Regions from separate parts of the Citrobacter europaeus genome, predicted to be linked through region 1. Evidence: predicted binding sites of a transcription regulator. Region 1 holds the regulator's gene; each other region holds the start of a gene.
The links. The regulator Fur, encoded in region 1, represses iron uptake genes when iron is present. The targets are predictions, from matches to a motif close to ATAATAATGAGAACNACTATCAA.
Positions count from the first base shown of each region.

Region 2: sodA (superoxide dismutase [Mn]) is a predicted target of Fur. The motif match lies at 2,527-2,549, and genes of this name have one in related genera.
Region 3: fes (enterochelin esterase) is a predicted target of Fur. The motif match lies at 1,869-1,891, and genes of this name have one in related genera.
Region 4: WHR59_RS14320 (TonB-dependent siderophore receptor) is a predicted target of Fur. The motif match lies at 2,813-2,835, and genes of this name have one in related genera.

Region 1 covers NZ_CP148084.1:3,544,136-3,548,331, forward strand. The annotation lists gene seqA (replication initiation negative regulator SeqA) at 1-108, opposite strand, end outside; gene ybfF (esterase) at 302-1,075, shown strand; gene ybfE (LexA regulated protein) at 1,204-1,491, shown strand; gene fldA (flavodoxin FldA) at 1,647-2,177, shown strand; gene WHR59_RS16785 (ryhB-regulated fur leader peptide) at 2,388-2,474, shown strand; gene fur (ferric iron uptake transcriptional regulator) at 2,467-2,913, shown strand; gene tcuR (tricarballylate utilization LysR family transcriptional regulator TcuR) at 3,042-3,968, shown strand; gene tcuA (FAD-dependent tricarballylate dehydrogenase TcuA) at 4,066-4,196, shown strand, end outside.
Region 2 covers NZ_CP148084.1:4,915,835-4,920,030, forward strand. The annotation lists gene WHR59_RS23005 (dihydrodipicolinate synthase family protein) at 1-573, shown strand, start outside; gene kdgT (2-keto-3-deoxygluconate transporter) at 615-1,598, opposite strand; gene sodA (superoxide dismutase [Mn]) at 1,835-2,455, opposite strand; gene WHR59_RS23020 (L-fucose/L-arabinose isomerase family protein) at 2,711-4,132, shown strand.
Region 3 covers NZ_CP148084.1:3,645,530-3,649,725, forward strand. The annotation lists gene entF (enterobactin non-ribosomal peptide synthetase EntF) at 1-354, opposite strand, end outside; gene WHR59_RS17255 (MbtH family protein) at 351-569, opposite strand; gene fes (enterochelin esterase) at 600-1,817, opposite strand; gene WHR59_RS17265 (TonB-dependent siderophore receptor) at 2,071-4,196, shown strand, end outside.
Region 4 covers NZ_CP148084.1:3,019,406-3,023,601, reverse strand. The annotation lists gene WHR59_RS14325 (glycine zipper 2TM domain-containing protein) at 1-471, shown strand, start outside; gene WHR59_RS14320 (TonB-dependent siderophore receptor) at 529-2,709, opposite strand; gene comR (TetR family copper-responsive transcriptional repressor ComR) at 2,964-3,599, opposite strand; gene bhsA (multiple stress resistance protein BhsA) at 3,843-4,100, shown strand; gene ldtC (L,D-transpeptidase LdtC) at 4,187-4,196, opposite strand, start outside.

The sequences.
Region 1 (4,196 bases):
GGAAAATTTCAACATACGCCGTAAAATGTCGGATGCGCTCTCGCCGATATGCTTGGTGTGGCTGGCAATATAGCTATAGAGTTCATCATCAACTTCAATCGTTTTCATCTTAATCCAGTGCAGTGTTTAGCTGAATACAAGTTGTTGGGTCAACACGCGTAGTGTAAAGACAAATCCCAACAGCGGATAGCGTCAAGCCTGGTGGCGGGCAAAACTCGGAGTAACCGTAGTTGTTGCAGCCATGTGGCAGAATGGTCAACATGATACCCTAACCCGTGAGTGTGAAAAAAAGAACTTTGCCATGAAATTGAATATCCGAGCGCAATCTGCGCAAAACCTGCACAATAATTCTCCCATCGTCCTGGTTCACGGCCTGTTTGGCAGTCTGGATAACCTGGGGATCCTGGCGCGCTCCCTGGTAGCCGATCACGATATCATCCAGGTTGATATGCGAAACCATGGACTCTCCCCTCGCTCGCCTGAGATGAATTATCCGGCCATGGCGCAAGATCTGCTGGATACTCTGGACGATCGGCAGATAGATAAAGCGATCTTTATTGGTCACTCGATGGGGGGTAAAGCCGTCATGGCGTTGACCGCACTGGCCCCGGAGCGTGTCGAACGGCTGGTGGCCATCGACATCGCCCCCGTTGACTATCATGTGCGCCGTCACGATGAGATTTTTGCGGCAATCAATGCTGTAACCGATGCGCAGGCCACTTCGCGTCAGCAGGCGGCGAGCGTCATGCGTCAACATCTGCAAGAAGAAGGCGTTATCCAATTTCTGCTGAAATCATTTGTCGACGGCGAGTGGCGTTTTAACGTTCCCGTGCTGTGGGATCAATATCCCCATATCGTCGGTTGGGAGACCATTCCGCCGTGGGAGCACCCGGCGCTGTTTATCCCTGGCGGCAACTCACCGTATGTTACCGAAGCGTATCGCGAACAGCTGCTGGCGCAATTCCCGCAGGCTCGGGCGCACGTTATTGCTGGCGCGGGTCATTGGGTGCATGCAGAAAAACCGGAGGCGGTGCTGCGCGCCATCCGTCGTTATCTGGACGAGCAGGCTAACTGATTAAAAACTCAGCGTCTGCGCGCGATTACGCGCGTGGGCGTTGGCGTGTCCCCCCTGCTGATGTATTATGGCGCGCTATCCATCCGGGCAGACGCCTGGCTGATTGTTTCCCCGAAGTCACCAAGATCATGGCCAAAGAACAAACGGACCGTACGACATTAGATCTGTTCGCGCAGGAGCGTCGCCCGGGACGACCCAAAACTAATCCGCTCTCGCGTGATGAACAGTTACGTATTAACAAACGTAATCAGCTTAAACGCGATAAAGTTCGCGGGCTTAAGCGTGTCGAACTGAAACTGAACGCTGATGCCGTTGACGCTCTGAACGAGCTGGCCGAGGCGCGCAATATGAGTCGCAGTGAACTCATCGAAGAGATGCTGATGGCCCAACTCAGCGCATTGCGCGGTCAGGCTTAGTCTGAATTTCTGCTCTAAATCATAAATCGTGTAGCACAGAGTGCAGTCCTGCGTGTTTGCTGTTTCCGCATGCCTGACTGTTCTGCTATGATTGCCCTTATCCGTGGGCAATGCGCCACCACCATTTCAATAAGTTTCAAGAGGTTATTTTACTCATGGCAATCACTGGCATCTTTTTCGGCAGCGACACCGGTAACACCGAAAACATCGCAAAAATGATTCAAAAACAGCTTGGTAAAGACGTTGCCGATGTTCATGACATTGCAAAAAGCAGCAAAGAAGACCTCGAAGGGTATGACATTCTGCTACTCGGCATCCCAACCTGGTACTACGGTGAAGCGCAGTGTGACTGGGACGATTTCTTCCCAACCCTCGAAGACATTGATTTTAACGGCAAACTGGTTGCATTGTTCGGCTGCGGCGACCAGGAAGATTACGCAGAATATTTCTGCGATGCGTTAGGCACAATTCGCGACATCATCGAACCGCGCGGCGCAACCATCGTTGGTCACTGGCCGACAGCGGGTTATCACTTTGAAGCGTCCAAAGGTCTGGCTGACGACGACCACTTTGTCGGTCTGGCTATCGATGAAGATCGCCAGCCTGAACTGACCGCTGAGCGCGTAGAAAAATGGGTTAAGCAGATCTCTGAAGAGCTGCACCTCGACGAAATCATCAATGCCTGATTTCGTGCGGCGCAGATTTCCATCTGCGCCGCATCAATAGATAAAACCAATCAAAATAATTGCTACAAATTTGTAACTTTTTCGTCTGACCCTGTACAATGGCTGGATGCCAATCGGGTGTTGCACAGTGTGTTTGTCGGCGATACCACGTTTTGATTAACAATATATGCCAGAGACTTGCAGTTTTCATTTAGCCATGGCAGTTCTATAATGAATCGCATTATCTCAAGTGCAATTTCTGTCACTTCTGTTAATGAAGTGAATCGTTTAGCTACAGGACAGATTCCGCATGACTGACAACAATACCGCATTAAAGAAGGCTGGCCTGAAAGTAACGCTTCCTCGTTTAAAAATTCTGGAAGTTCTTCAGGAACCGGATAACCATCACGTCAGTGCGGAAGACTTATACAAACGCCTGATCGATATGGGTGAAGAAATTGGTCTGGCGACCGTGTATCGCGTGCTGAACCAGTTTGATGATGCCGGTATCGTGACCCGCCATAATTTTGAAGGTGGTAAATCCGTCTTCGAACTGACTCAACAGCATCATCACGATCACCTCATCTGCCTTGACTGCGGCAAAGTGGTCGAGTTCAGCGATGATTCCATCGAAGCCCGCCAGCGTGAGATTGCGGCTAAACATGGCATTCGCTTAACTAACCATAGCCTCTATCTTTACGGTCACTGCGCCGAAGGCGATTGCCGCGAAGATGAGCACGCCCACGACGGCAAATAATGTAATGCTTTCTGAAAAGCCAACCCTCCGGTTGGCTTTTTTTATGGGCGTTACCTGCCCTTTTCCCCTTCCCTCCGCTCCTGTGTTGCTTTAATGTAAAAATCAATTGCCCCTTCCGGAGAGTCGAAATGGAACTTCGCCAGCTACGCTATTTTGTGCGCATTGTAGAAACCGGCAGCATGGGTAGCGCGGCGCTCGATCTCAATATCGGGGTTTCGGCACTCAGCCAGCAAATGTCGCGTCTGGAAAACGAACTCGCTATTCGCCTGCTGCAGCGCACCTCGCGAGGCGTGACGCCGACCAGCGCCGGACTGGCTTTTTACTCCCAGGCGCAGCTGGCGCTCCGTCACGCAGACGATGCGATCCTCGCCGCACGAGAGTCCCGGCTTTCCGGGCACGTCAGCGTCGGTATGGCTCCCAGTACCGCTTCCGTTCTCGGTATGCCTTTTATTCACGCCATGCGGGAAAGCTATAGCGATGTTCGCCTGCACGTGGTGGAAAGTCTCTCTGGTAATCTGGAACGGATGATTAATACCCGCCAGATTGATCTGGCTGTGGTGTTTCAAAAAGAAAAGATCCTGCGCTGGAGTGCCAGACCGATTCTCGAAGAACGGCTGTTTTTGATTGGGACCCATGCCCTACTGGCTGATATTGCCGATGACAATATTGCGCCTGCCCAACTGGCGAGTATTCCATTGATAATGCCAAGCCCAGGCCACGGTCTGCGCGGCAGGCTGGAGGCAATTAGTCAGGAACACGCGCTGAACATTGAGATCGCTACAGAAATTGATGGTCTGGCGCTGCTGATGCGCGCCGTGCGCAGTGGCATTGGCGCCACTCTTCAACCCGGAGCGGCGATTTCCCATCTCGATAAAGAGACGCTAAGAGTGATCGGCGTCCATAATCCGATACTTAGCCGCCCCAATTTTCTGGTGAGCCTATCTGACGATGAGCTCACCCCGGCGGGCCTCGCTGCCCGCGTGGTACTGACGAAAGTGATGCATCAACTGGTAGAAGCAGGAAGCTGGCCAGGTGCCATCCTTTACAATAACTAAAGCCCTCTTTAGCGCTACGTCATAGCGCCCGCACAAGCCGCACGTATACATTTCAATTACAAATTTAACAATTAGTTAAATGGTAATGGAGTATACGATGGTTGATGTTCTGGTGATTGGCGGTGGCAATGCTGCCTTATGCGCTGCCCTTACCGCCCGGGAGCAAGGCGCTTCCGTTTTACTACTCGAAGCGGCTCCCCGGGAATGGCGTGGGGGAAATTCCCAACA
Region 2 (4,196 bases), 1.4 Mb from region 1:
TACTACTATGGGCAAACGGCAAAACAGCTGCTGAGCTACTTCCGTCAGTTGGGACAGAAACTCAGCGGTAAATGGTTTGCCTATAACTTTCCGGCACGTACCGGCTGCGATTTAACCCCCGAACTGGTTGCCACCCTCGTCGATGAATTTCCCAACTTCGCAGGCATTAAAGATACCGTCGACTGTCAGTCCCATACCCGCAGTATGATTCAGACTACCCGCGCCGTGCGTGAGGATTTTGCCGTGCTGTCCGGCTATGACGAATACTACATTCCTAACCTGCTGGCAGGCGGTGCGGGGATTATTTCAGGATTAAACAACGTCATGCCGGAACTGTTTGTCAGCGCGCGGGAAGCGTTTAAGCAGGGCGACCTGGCAGCGCTTCGCGATATTCAGGACCAAATTGGCACCTACATGTCCATCTACGCCATTGGCGAAGATTTTGTCACCACCATCAAAACCGTGGTATCGCGTAAGTTTGGCTATTGCACCGGCGTGTCACGTAATGCTGGCGGAGAGTTGAACGAGAGCGAATGTCGGACAATTGATGAAGTATTTATCGTAGAAGGTTAACTCGTTAAGCCGGATGGCGCAGACCATCCGGCTTAAGAGATTTATTTCACGGTACCACGAATATCAATTTCCGCCGCCCTGGCTTTAACTCTTTTCGACCAGATAGACGTGATAATCGGCACCAGAATGGAGGTCACAATCACTGACGTGGCAACGAGGGAAGTCGCTGCTGGCGCCATCGGTTTAAATGCCGGAACCATTTCCGCAATCAGCACCGGCGTGGCGACCGCCGCACCCGCTGAGCTGGAGGCCGCAATCCCCGCCGTACCATCACCGCCACCAATCAGTTTATCGGCGATAATCAAGGGAATACCGGTGATGATAATCACCGCGACACCCAGCAGAATACCCAGTACTCCGGTTTGCGCAATCACGCTTAAATCAATGGTGTTACCCAATGCGAAAGCAAAGAAAGGGATCAGCGTCTGCACCGCTTTGCTGAAGAACTCGCGCAACTCGGGGTCCAGATTCCCCAACGCAAAGCCAATCAGAAACGGTAATACAGCCCCCACAAACACGTGCGGTTCAAACGACGCGATCCCGGCGGTTCCCAAAATCACCATCGTCATCAGCGGGCCAGACTCCAGCGACATCAGGACAAACGCTCCGGCCTCTTCTTTGGTGCCGTACTGCTGCATAATCGAGGCATACAGCCCGCCGTTGGTCATATCCATAGCGGCCACCAGCGCCAGCGTAGACAGCCCGGCGAAGAATCCGACCTCCACACCATGTTCCGGCAGAATACGTGAAGCAATCGCCGCGACCACCCATGCCACCAGAATCTTGGTGATGACCAACGTGCCTGATTTACGTAGCACGGTGCCGGTAGCGCTTAGCTTAATCGACGCCCCCATGCAAAAGAACCAGACTGCCAGGATAGGTACCGTACCGGTGATCATACCGTTGGTAAAGGAGCCGAAATATTTCCCGGCGCCGGGGGAAAAGGTGTGACACAACGCGCCCAGGAAAAGCGGCACCAGCATCATACCGCCTGGGATTTTCTCTATCGTTCGTTTGATCTGCATTTCCATCACCTGTAGACATAAAAATGGGGCAATTTTTATGGGCGATTGCATCTTGCTTTTGAGATGCGCCCGTCTTGATGGAAAGAAGATAGACATTCATAGAGACTATAAAAGTGATCCCACTCGCATAATAAAACCTTGTTTCAATTTAAGTGGATCATCGTTTTTATATTGAGTTTGATCACAAAAAAACCCCCACAAGCATCGCCTGTAGGGGTTTCGTTAATGCGTAGAACTTATTTTTTCGCTGCGAAACGCGCGGCAGCTTCGTCCCAGTTCACCACGTTCCAGAACTCTTTGATGTAGTCCGGGCGACGGTTCTGGAATTTCAGGTAGTAAGCGTGTTCCCAAACGTCCAGGCCCACGATCGGGAAGCCGGAAGCGCCAGAGATAGCTTCACCCATCAGCGGGGAATCCTGGTTAGCGGTGGAAACAACAGCCAGCTTGTCACCTTTCAGAACCAGCCACGCCCAGCCGGAGCCAAAACGGGTTGCCGCAGCTTTTTCAAATTCAGCTTTGAAGTTGTCGACGGAACCGAAGTCACGTTCGATAGCCGCTTTCAGATCGCCCTGCAGCGTAGTACCGGTTTTCAGACCTTTCCAGAACAGGCTGTGGTTAGCGTGGCCGCCCGCGTTATTGCGCAGAACGGTTTTCTTGTCTGCTGGCAGTTGATCCAGTTTAGCGATCAGTTCTTCAGCAGACAGGCTAGCGAATTCAGGCAGGCTCTCCAGCGCAGCGTTCGCGTTGTTTACGTAAGCCTGGTGGTGTTTGGTATGGTGGATTTCCATCGTCTGCTTATCGAAGTGCGGTTCAAGGGCATCATAAGCGTACGGCAGGGATGGCAGTGTATAACTCATAATCATCTCCAGTATTGTCGGGCGGCCAGTGTTAACGCCGCGTAAGCAGTTGGGTCATTATAGTTAATTAAATGATATTGAAAATGATTATCAATGCCGTACTCTTTACATGGTTATTATGCGGTAAAAGTGTGAGCATCATTAGGAAAATCAGGCGAATTTTGCCAACCTGGGTAGAAAACAGGCAGCGACATGAAGGACATGGGAGATAAAGCACGAGATAGTTTGCGAATTATCTCACAAGGAAATCTTGCTATGTCTGTCAATATCGCCCTTTTCGGTATCGGTCTCGACACATACTGGCCCCAGTTTACAGGCCTGGAATCACGTCTTCAGGGCTACCTGCAAACAATTGATGAGCGTCTGACGGCGCAACAAGCCACCGTCATTAATGGCGGCCTGATTGATAACGTCGATAAAGCCGATGCCCTTATCAAACGGTTGCAGCAACAACCAGTCGATGCAGTCTGCCTTTACATCAGCACCTACGCGCTCAGCTCAACGGTGCTACCCCTTGTGCAGAGTATCAATAAACCGGTCATTATTCTGGCCCTACAGCCAGAGCCAGGGCTGCCCTATTCAACTATCCGTCAAATCCCCGATCGGGGCGGGCGAACTGGAGAGTGGCTGGCGCACTGTCAGGCCTGCAGCGCCCCCGAACTGGCAAACGTGTTTAACCGTGCGAATATCCGCTTTCAATTGATCGTTGGTGCATTACAGGGCGATGAGTACGTCTGGCAACAAACTTCGCAGTGGCTGCAAGCCCTTAACGCTTGTCAAATGCTGGCAAGTTGCCAGGTCGGCGTCCTCGGACACTATTATGACGGCATGGTGGACGTTTACAGCAATATGACGAATTTGTCCGCCAAAATGGGCGTCCGCTTTAAGCCACTGGAGATGTGTGAGCTGGCGGAATATCGCGAACAGGTCAGCGAGGCAGACTTCAACACCAAACAACAGGAAATGCATCGTGTGCTTCAGTTGGATGCGACATGCGAACCTGCAGAGCTTGGCCGGGCAATCACCACTGCCTGCGCCATGGATAAACTGATTGCCCAGAATAAACTCGGTGCACTCGCTTATTACTATGAAGGTCGTAACGGTAACGCTTACGAGAACATCATCACCTCAATTATTCTCGGCAACACGCTGCTCACCCACCGTGGTATTCCCGTAGCGGGAGAATATGAAATCAAAAATGTGCTGGCGATGAAAATTCAGCAACTTCTGGGCGCTGGCGGATCATTTTCAGAACCCTATGGTATTGAATTTACCGATGATGTTGTTTTATGGGGACATGATGGTCCGGCACACCCGTTGATGGCGGATGGTCCGGTAAATCTGGTGCCGTTGCCGGTTTATCATGGCAAACCCGGTAAAGGTGTGTCTATTCAGATGACCGTGAAAGCTGGCCCGGTAACCTTTCTTTCGGTAATTGAAGATGCTGAAAATGGGGTGCGTTTACAGTATGCCGAAGGTGAAGCGGTGGCAGGTGAAGTCCTGGATATCGGCAACACCAACAGCCGCTATCGCTTCCCATTATCGGCTCGCGAGTTCACCACGCAGTGGTGCATGGGCGGCCCCGCTCATCATTGCAGCATTGGCCTGGGGCATCATGGTGAGGTGCTGGAAAAACTCGCCTGGCTACTGGGTATTCAGGCAGTAAGAATCTGCTAATCCTCGATATTTCCGCCCTTCTCAAAAAAAGAGGGGCGGAGCCGCATTTGTGATCAACATCCCT
Region 3 (4,196 bases), 100 kb from region 1:
AACCAGCGGTTTGCCGCTATCAGCACGTATGTCCTGCTGCAGGTCTGCCTGCATCAACGCTCGTGCCGCCTCATGGGGATTGGATTTTTCACGCAGGTCAATAATGTCGGGTTGCGCAAAGGCGAGCGCGGGGTCTACCCATTGCCAGACCTCGCCGTTATCTTCGCTAAACCGCATCCGTAGGGTATCTGCCTGCTCCAGACCCGCCACAACCGCTTTTGCCAGCAACGGCGCGTCCAGTTCGCCGGTTAATTCTACGTAGTGCGCCACGCTCCATGCCGAGGGCAATGTGGAGAGTTTTTCCGCCATCCAGATCCCCGGCTGAGCCGCGACTAATGGTAAACGCTGAGTCATGGAGCCTCCTGCACATCGACGTAATTTGCTGGCGTCAGCGTGGTCCAGTTTGCATCCAGCCATTGCTGGCAGGCTTCCTGGGATTGGGGTTCGCACGCGACCGTCCAACCAGCAGGAAGTGAGCATTGTCGCGGCCAAAGGCTAAACTGACGTTGGGGATTTTGCAGAATGTAAAACTGGCCCTGCGGATTATCGAAGGGGTTACTGAATTCCATACTCAACTCCTGTCGTGGAACGTCGTCCGGTTAAATCGTGTCGGTAAGCGGTTGCCAGAGCGTTATCAGCCCTTGCATCAAACCGCCGCGCCAGCAAAGCGCATCGTGTCCGCCATCAACCTGACGCCAGAAAATAGACTGTGGTGCAGAGGGTAACTGGGCATATAGCGCCTGATTAGCGCGAAAAATAATGGGCTCGCGGATCCCGGCTTCCAGGACAATACGCAGCCCCTGAGCACTGACCTTCCCGCTCTTCAGTTGCTCAACGATCGTCCCATCCTGATGACCACCGCGATGCGGCCACCAGTAAGAGCCCGACTGGCTGAGCACGCAGCCAAAGCGCGCGGGCCAGTTTAGCCCGGCATACAGCGATGACAATCCGCCAAAACTTTGTCCGGCGACCACCGTGCGCTGCGGGTCATCACTGAACGCGGTTGTCGTCTTCACCAGCGGCAACAGCTCCTCTTGTACCGCCAACCAAAAATCCGCGTTACACGGCAGTTCGCGGCTACGGTGAGCCGTGTCGATGGCATCAATCAGGAGATAAACGGCAGGAGGAAGGTGCCCACGATGCGTAAGTGAAGTTAGCGCAGGCCAGACCGGCATACTCTGCGCCCAAAACTGTCCGTCCAGCAGGATAGCCAGCGGACGAGATTCCGCTTGGGCCTCACCGGTGGTAAAGACCCATACGCGACGCGTATTACCAAGCCTGGCGCTACGCCATTGCAGACACACTGCGGGTGAATCGGGGTTTTCAGGTCGATCCCATCCTGGTTGTACGGGTGCATCAGGCATTTCCAGCGCAGACACCGCGTGGCCACGACCGCCCTGCCATCTCTGCGAATTAAGGGGGTCAGCAATAGCCTGAGGCAGTAATTGCCGCCAGCCTTCACGCAGCGCGGTTCGGTCAGGCGTTTCGCCCAGCGCCTGCGGCGCAAAAATATCGTTGCGCGCTGTTGGAATAAAACAGTAACTGCCACGCCAGTTGGCGCTGAGGGAAACACTCCAGCACCAAATATTCGTTCCATCAATGCGTCGCATCGACTGAGGGGTAGCATTTTGATGGTGGTCGGTGACGCCGGTGATATAAACCCAAACGTGATGAATGGCTGACTCTTTCTCCGTTCCCTGCGGGTCACGCCACCAGAAGGTTACCCGATAATTTCCGTTGTCTTCACGCTCCCACTCCGGGCCTTTTTTTGACTGCCACCACGCCTCGCTTCCCATCTTTAACGTCGTCACCGCCATAACCCCATGTTTATCGTGAAATTTTATGATCTAGCGTGAAATATATTGATAATATTATTGATAACTATTTGCATTTGCAATAGCGTATTGTCGCGCTGTGGGAAGCGCGCACAGTTTTTCACCACTTATAAACCGACCTGGCGCTGCGTACTTTTTCTGGAATGGAGGGTTTACGCGGATGCGGGCGACATCAGGCCAAATGCCGCAACACGGCACATTGGAACTCGTGGCTAAAAGAACAGCAGGACATACAATGAACAACAAGATTCATTCACTGGCCTTATTGGTCAATTTAGGGATTTACGGGGTAGCCCTGCCAGCAATGGCAGAAGATCAAACCGATAGCGCCGCAGTCTCTCATGAAGACACCATCGTCGTTACCGCTGCCCAGCAGAACCTGCAGGCGCCGGGCGTTTCAACCATTACCGCTGATGAGATTCGTAAGAATCCTCCCGCTCGCGATGTGTCGGAAATCATCCGTACCATGCCTGGCGTTAACCTGACCGGTAACTCAACCAGCGGACAGCGCGGCAACAACCGTCAGATCGATATCCGCGGTATGGGGCCAGAAAACACCCTGATTCTGATCGACGGAAAACCGGTTACCAGCCGTAACTCCGTACGCCAGGGCTGGCGCGGCGAGCGTGATACCCGCGGCGATACCGCCTGGGTCCCACCGGAAATGATCGAACGTATTGAAGTGCTGCGCGGTCCTGCCGCGGCACGCTATGGCAACGGTGCGGCTGGCGGCGTGGTGAATATCATCACCAAAAAAGGCAGCAATGAATGGCACGGCTCCTGGGATACCTATTTCAACGCCCCGGAACACAAAGATGAAGGTTCGACCAAGCGGACCAACTTTAGCCTGAATGGCCCATTGGGCGGGGATTTCAGCTTCCGTCTGTACGGTAATCTCGATAAAACTCAGGCCGACGCGTGGGACATCAACCAGGGCCATCAGTCTGAACGTACCGGCACCTACTCCAACACCTTACCCGCCGGTCGTGAAGGGGTAATCAACAAAGACATTAACGGCGTGGTTCGCTGGGATTTCGCCCCGCTCCAGTCACTGGAACTGGAAGCCGGCTATAGCCGCCAGGGCAACCTGTATGCGGGTGACACCCAAAACACCAACACCAACCAACTGGTGAAAGATAACTACGGGAAAGAGACCAACCGTCTTTACCGCCAGAACTACTCTCTGACCTGGAACGGCGGCTGGGATAACGGCGTCACCACCAGCAACTGGGTGCAGTACGAACACACGCGTAACTCCCGTACACCGGAAGGCCTGGCAGGTGGTACTGAAGGGATTTTCGACCCGAATGCGTCACAAAAATATCTCGACGCCGACCTGAGTGACGTCATGCTGCACAGTGAGGTCAGCATTCCGTTAGATCTGCTGGTTAACCAAAATCTGACGCTTGGTACCGAATGGAACCAGCAGCGCATGAAAGACATGTTATCTAATTCACAGACCTTTATGGGCGGTGATATTCCAGGGGCCAGCAGCACTAACCGTAGCCCGTACTCAGATGCAGAGATTTTCTCTCTGTTTGCTGAAAATAACATGGAGCTGACCGACAGCACGATGCTGACGCCAGGTCTGCGTTTCGACCATCACAGCATCGTCGGCGACAACTGGAGTCCGTCCCTGAACCTGTCCCAGGGTCTGGGTGACGACTTTACACTGAAAATGGGTATCGCGCGCGCCTATAAAGCGCCAAGCCTGTATCAGCTCAACCCGAACTACATTCTGTACAGCAAGGGGCAGGGTTGCTACGCCACCGGTTCCGCGACCGGTATTGGTTGCTACATGATGGGTAACGACGATCTGAAGGCCGAAACCAGTATCAACAAAGAGATTGGTCTTGAGTTCAAGCGCGACGGCTGGCTGGCTGGGGTAACCTGGTTCCGCAACGATTATCGCAACAAAATTGAAGCAGGTACGGTACCGTTCGACAGAACGTCTATCACCAACAAAGGGAAGACGACTTACACCGATATCTACCAGTGGGAAAACATTCCTAAAGCGGTGGTTGAGGGTCTGGAAGGTACGTTGAACGTGCCGGTTAGCGAAACCGTTAACTGGACCAACAACATCACTTACATGCTGCAAAGTAAAAATAAAGAGACCGGCGAACGCCTGTCGATTATTCCTGAGTACACGCTGAACTCGACTCTGAGCTGGCAGGCACGCGAAGATTTGTCGCTGCAGTCCACCTTCACCTGGTACGGCAAACAGCAGCCGAAGAAGTACGATTACCAGGGTAAACCGGTAACCGGTAGTTCGGCGAGTGAAGTCAGCCCGTACAGCATCGTCGGCCTGAGCGCGACCTGGGATGTGACGAAAAACGTCAGCCTGACCGGCGGCGTGGA
Region 4 (4,196 bases), 520 kb from region 1:
AGTCTGAACGTTTTCGAGCGTGGCCCACAGTATGCGCAAGTTGTCTCTGCAACACCGATTAAAGAGTCGGTGAAAACACCGCGTCAGGAGTGCCGGAACGTGACGGTCACGCACCGTAAGCCGGTACAGGATGAAAACCGTATCGCGGGTTCCGTACTGGGTGCCGTTGCGGGTGGCGTTATTGGCCATCAGTTTGGCGGCGGACGTGGTAAAGATATTGCCACCGTGGCCGGTGCTTTAGGCGGCGGCTATGCCGGTAACCAGATTCAGGGTTCGATGCAGGAAAATGATACTTACACCACTACGCAACAGCGCTGTAAAACGGTGTATGACAAATCTGAAAAAATGCTGGGCTACGACGTGACGTACAAAATTGGCGATCAGCAGGGGAAAATCCGCATGGATAAGGACCCCGGCGCGCAAATTCCGTTGGATAACAACGGACAGTTGGTACTGAATAACAAAGCGTAAAATAGCATTATTCTGAACATTAGCCCCCCATTCGCTCAGGCTGGGGGGCTTTTTTTATCAGAAGGTTAAGGCATAGTTCAGACCAAAGGTGCGGCCCCGGCCCTTGTATTCATACAGTGAGGGGCTACCGTAGGTTGGGCTGTACAGCAGTGGCGCACGTTGTCCCCACAGCGTGGTGTACTCTTCATTCAGCAGGTTTTCCACGCTGAAGGTCAGCTTACCCAACGGGAGCTGATAGCTGCCGATAAAGTCCATGGTGTTATAGCCATCCAGCTTGTTACCGCTGGCATCGGTCAGATCAAATGTTTGCTGGCTCTGTATGCGTAATGCCCACGGTTCAGGCGCCCAGCCGACCCATGCGGTTGCTTTGGACGGAGAGGCCAGAGTGACATCCCATTTCTGCCATTTACCGTTCTGTTTCACTTCCGATTTAATGACATTAAAGTTGCCGCCCAGACTCCAGTCCGTATCCGCAATGAAATAATCCACCGCACCTTCCAGACCATAAATCCGGCGATCGTCGGGCTGAACGTTAATGGTCATATCACTGCGATTGATAACGATCGATTTATCCGAAGTTGAGTAATAAGCGGCCAGTTGCGTGCGCAGACTATCGCCGGTGTAACGCCATCCCAGTTCGTACGAGTTTACTTTAATCCCTTCCAGGCGTGAATCCGCCACGTTGACGCTGCGCTGAAGCTGATAATGATCGCCAACCAGCGAATAGGTGCCGTTCCCGTAATATTTCCCTGGATCCGGAAGCTCCACGCCCTGAGAGAAGTTAAACCACGTTTGCTGACGGTCGGTCAGGTGGGCGAGGATACCGGCGTTGAACAGGAAATTATCGTAATCGGTTTTGCCGCCCGGAATGGTATCGGCAGAGTTCGCAAGCCCGGTCGCGATTCCCTGCTGTTGAGCATAGCCCACGAAATCATCAACCCTGTTTTCGGTCCATTGATAGCGTACGCCGCCGCTGAGGGTAAAGATGTCGTTAATGTCATAGCTGTTTTGCAGGAAAGGCGCGAAGTTGGTGATGCTATAACCGGGATAACGCCCGGTGGTATAAGCGGTGCGGTTATCCATGCCGCCGGAGGGCAAGGACCAGGCCAGATCGAAGAATTTCTGATTAGAATCGAAGGTCTCGTGATCGGCATCGATACCCCACGTCAGCTCCCAGTTATCCATCAACTGGCTGTTGAGGGTAATTTGGGCGCCAAACTGGTCTGTGTCCTGCTGTGATGCGGAGAAGCTGGTAACCTTACCTTTGCTGAGCGTCGGGAAAGGATAGAATTTCAGGGATTCGTCGCGGTAATAGATTTGGCTGACCAGGTTCTGGCCGAAAAAATCCGCATCTGAATATTGCAGGCTGATCAGATGACGTTCGGTGCCGGGAATACGATCGGAATTCAGTCCGCTGCTGGTATACGCTTTACCGTTTCCGGTCACGGCTGACATATTCTCGCCGAGATCCAGCCCGTAATCGTCATCCCCCTGGCTCTTATAATATTGCGTAACCAGTTGCAACTGACGGTTGTCGTCAAGTTCAATCGTTCCGGTACCCATCACGTCCAGACGATCGGAGTGCTGCAGGCCGGTTTGGGTGTTATCCAGCATCAGAGCATCGTGATTACCGTCATACCAGCCACCAAACCGTTGATACGCGACGGACATGCGCCCGGAAGCACGATCGGTTCCTCCGCTCACCGCCGCGGCAACGCGTTCATCATGATCGTTACTGTTGTTGAAGCCGCTTTTACTCGCAAGTTCGAGTTCTACTTCACGCTCCGGCTGACCTTTTTTGGTGACGATGTTGATTAATCCACCGGTACTGCCGCCACCATAAAGTGAGGTTGCGCCAGAGATGACTTCAATATGCGCAATGTTAAATGGGTCAATGGAGTCAAGCTGACGACTGTCGGTTCGCGAGGAGTTCAGACGAACGCCGTCAATGAGTACGACGATGGCGCGACCGCGCATATTCATGCCGTAGTTTGTGCGTCCCTGGCTACTGACATCGATTCCTGGGATTAACTGAGCAAGAACATCCTTGAACTCTTTACCACCCTGAACCTGTTGTTCAATCTCGCTTCCTTCAATAACCCAGGTGGTTTGTGCCATTTCTGCCACGGTACGTTGGCTACGGTTGGCGCTGACAATGAGGTTATCTTCCTCAGCCGCAATGGCCGGGAGGGTTAAAGATAACAGGAGAGGATTGAGCACCCAGAGACGGTTATGCATTTGTATTCCTTTTAAAAAAGAGTCGATCTGTTTTTGTTATGGCGGTAAAGAAACCGATGGTTACATTGTGAAACAGGCGTTAAAACAAATGCGAATATTGCTGATAATAATTGTTGTTATCAATATGTTTTACAAAAAATGATCAGATAAGATGATGAAAACAATAGGGAATGTAGGGGTAATGCGCGGAGTTTTAACCGGGGGCTGTATCAGCTCCCGGTCATGTCAATACAGCGGGGAAAAGCGGGAAAGGCTTAGGCTTTGATGAGCTCGGGCCAAAGCCGCAGGGTTGTATGTGAGATCTGCATCAGTTTTTCAAATGTTGCACCTTCACGGGCGCTGATCGACATACCCTGTAAAATACAGTTCAGGTATTCGGCCAGTTTTTGCACGTCGCAATGGACCGGGATTTCGCCTCGCTGCTGGCGCTGGTGAAGAAACTGGGTAAGCGTCTGTTCTTGCATTGCATGGCGGGATTTCACCGTGTGCGCAATATCGCGGGAAGAGGCTGCCAGCGTCGCAGAAGTGTTAATCATGAAACATCCCGCCGGGGTGTCCTTGCTGGTGAAACAGGTCGCTATGGCGGTGAAATAGTCTTCCAGTGCGGACTCCAGACTTTTTTCTTCGCAAAACAGCTGGGCTTCGTGTTTCGCCGCAAAGCGGGTGATGTAGCGGTCCAGCACGGCACGAAACAACCCTTCTTTATTGGTGAACTCTGCATACAGCGTGGGCGCTTTTGCGCCGGTAGCTTCCACGAGATCGGCGAGCGAGGTCGCTTCATATCCGTGCTGCCAGAAGAGTGTCATGGCCTTATCAAGCGCGGCTTCCCTGTCGAACACTTTTGGTCGGCCACGGCTTTTTTTAGCACAACCTGTCGTTTCAGTTGTCATGGCGCCGATGTACCTTTGTTAGGTTTATTGAATAGCCATTATAAAAATATTCGACTGCACACTCCAGCGGATTAACGATAAAAATAATATATAGCTATTAGTATGAAAAATAAGGCCTTTGTGTTTTATTTAACGATCATTATAAAAAAATGTTGACGTGTGACCTGGATCACATCTATGATTTACCTATCGATCGTTAAGTTAATCTTTTCGACACCCATTCATCTGCAAAAGGTCACTATCATGAAAAACGTAAAAACTCTGTTTGTTGCTGCTGTTTTTAGCTCACTGTCATTTGCAAGCTTTGCCGCCGTTGAAGTTCAGGCCACACCTGCTGGTCAAGAGAAAGTCGGTACTATTTCTGCGAATGCGGGGACTAACTTAGGTTCTCTGGAAGATCAGCTGGCGCAGAAAGCGGATGAGATGGGAGCGAAGTCTTTCCGTATAACTTCCGTTACCGGTCCTAACACCCTTCACGGGACTGCAGTTATCTACAAATAAGATTTAACCCATCGCAATGCCACTGCGAGTTAAATAAAAAACCCCCGCGGAATAAAATCCAGCGGGGGTTTTTTTATGCGCAGAGTTTACATCGGT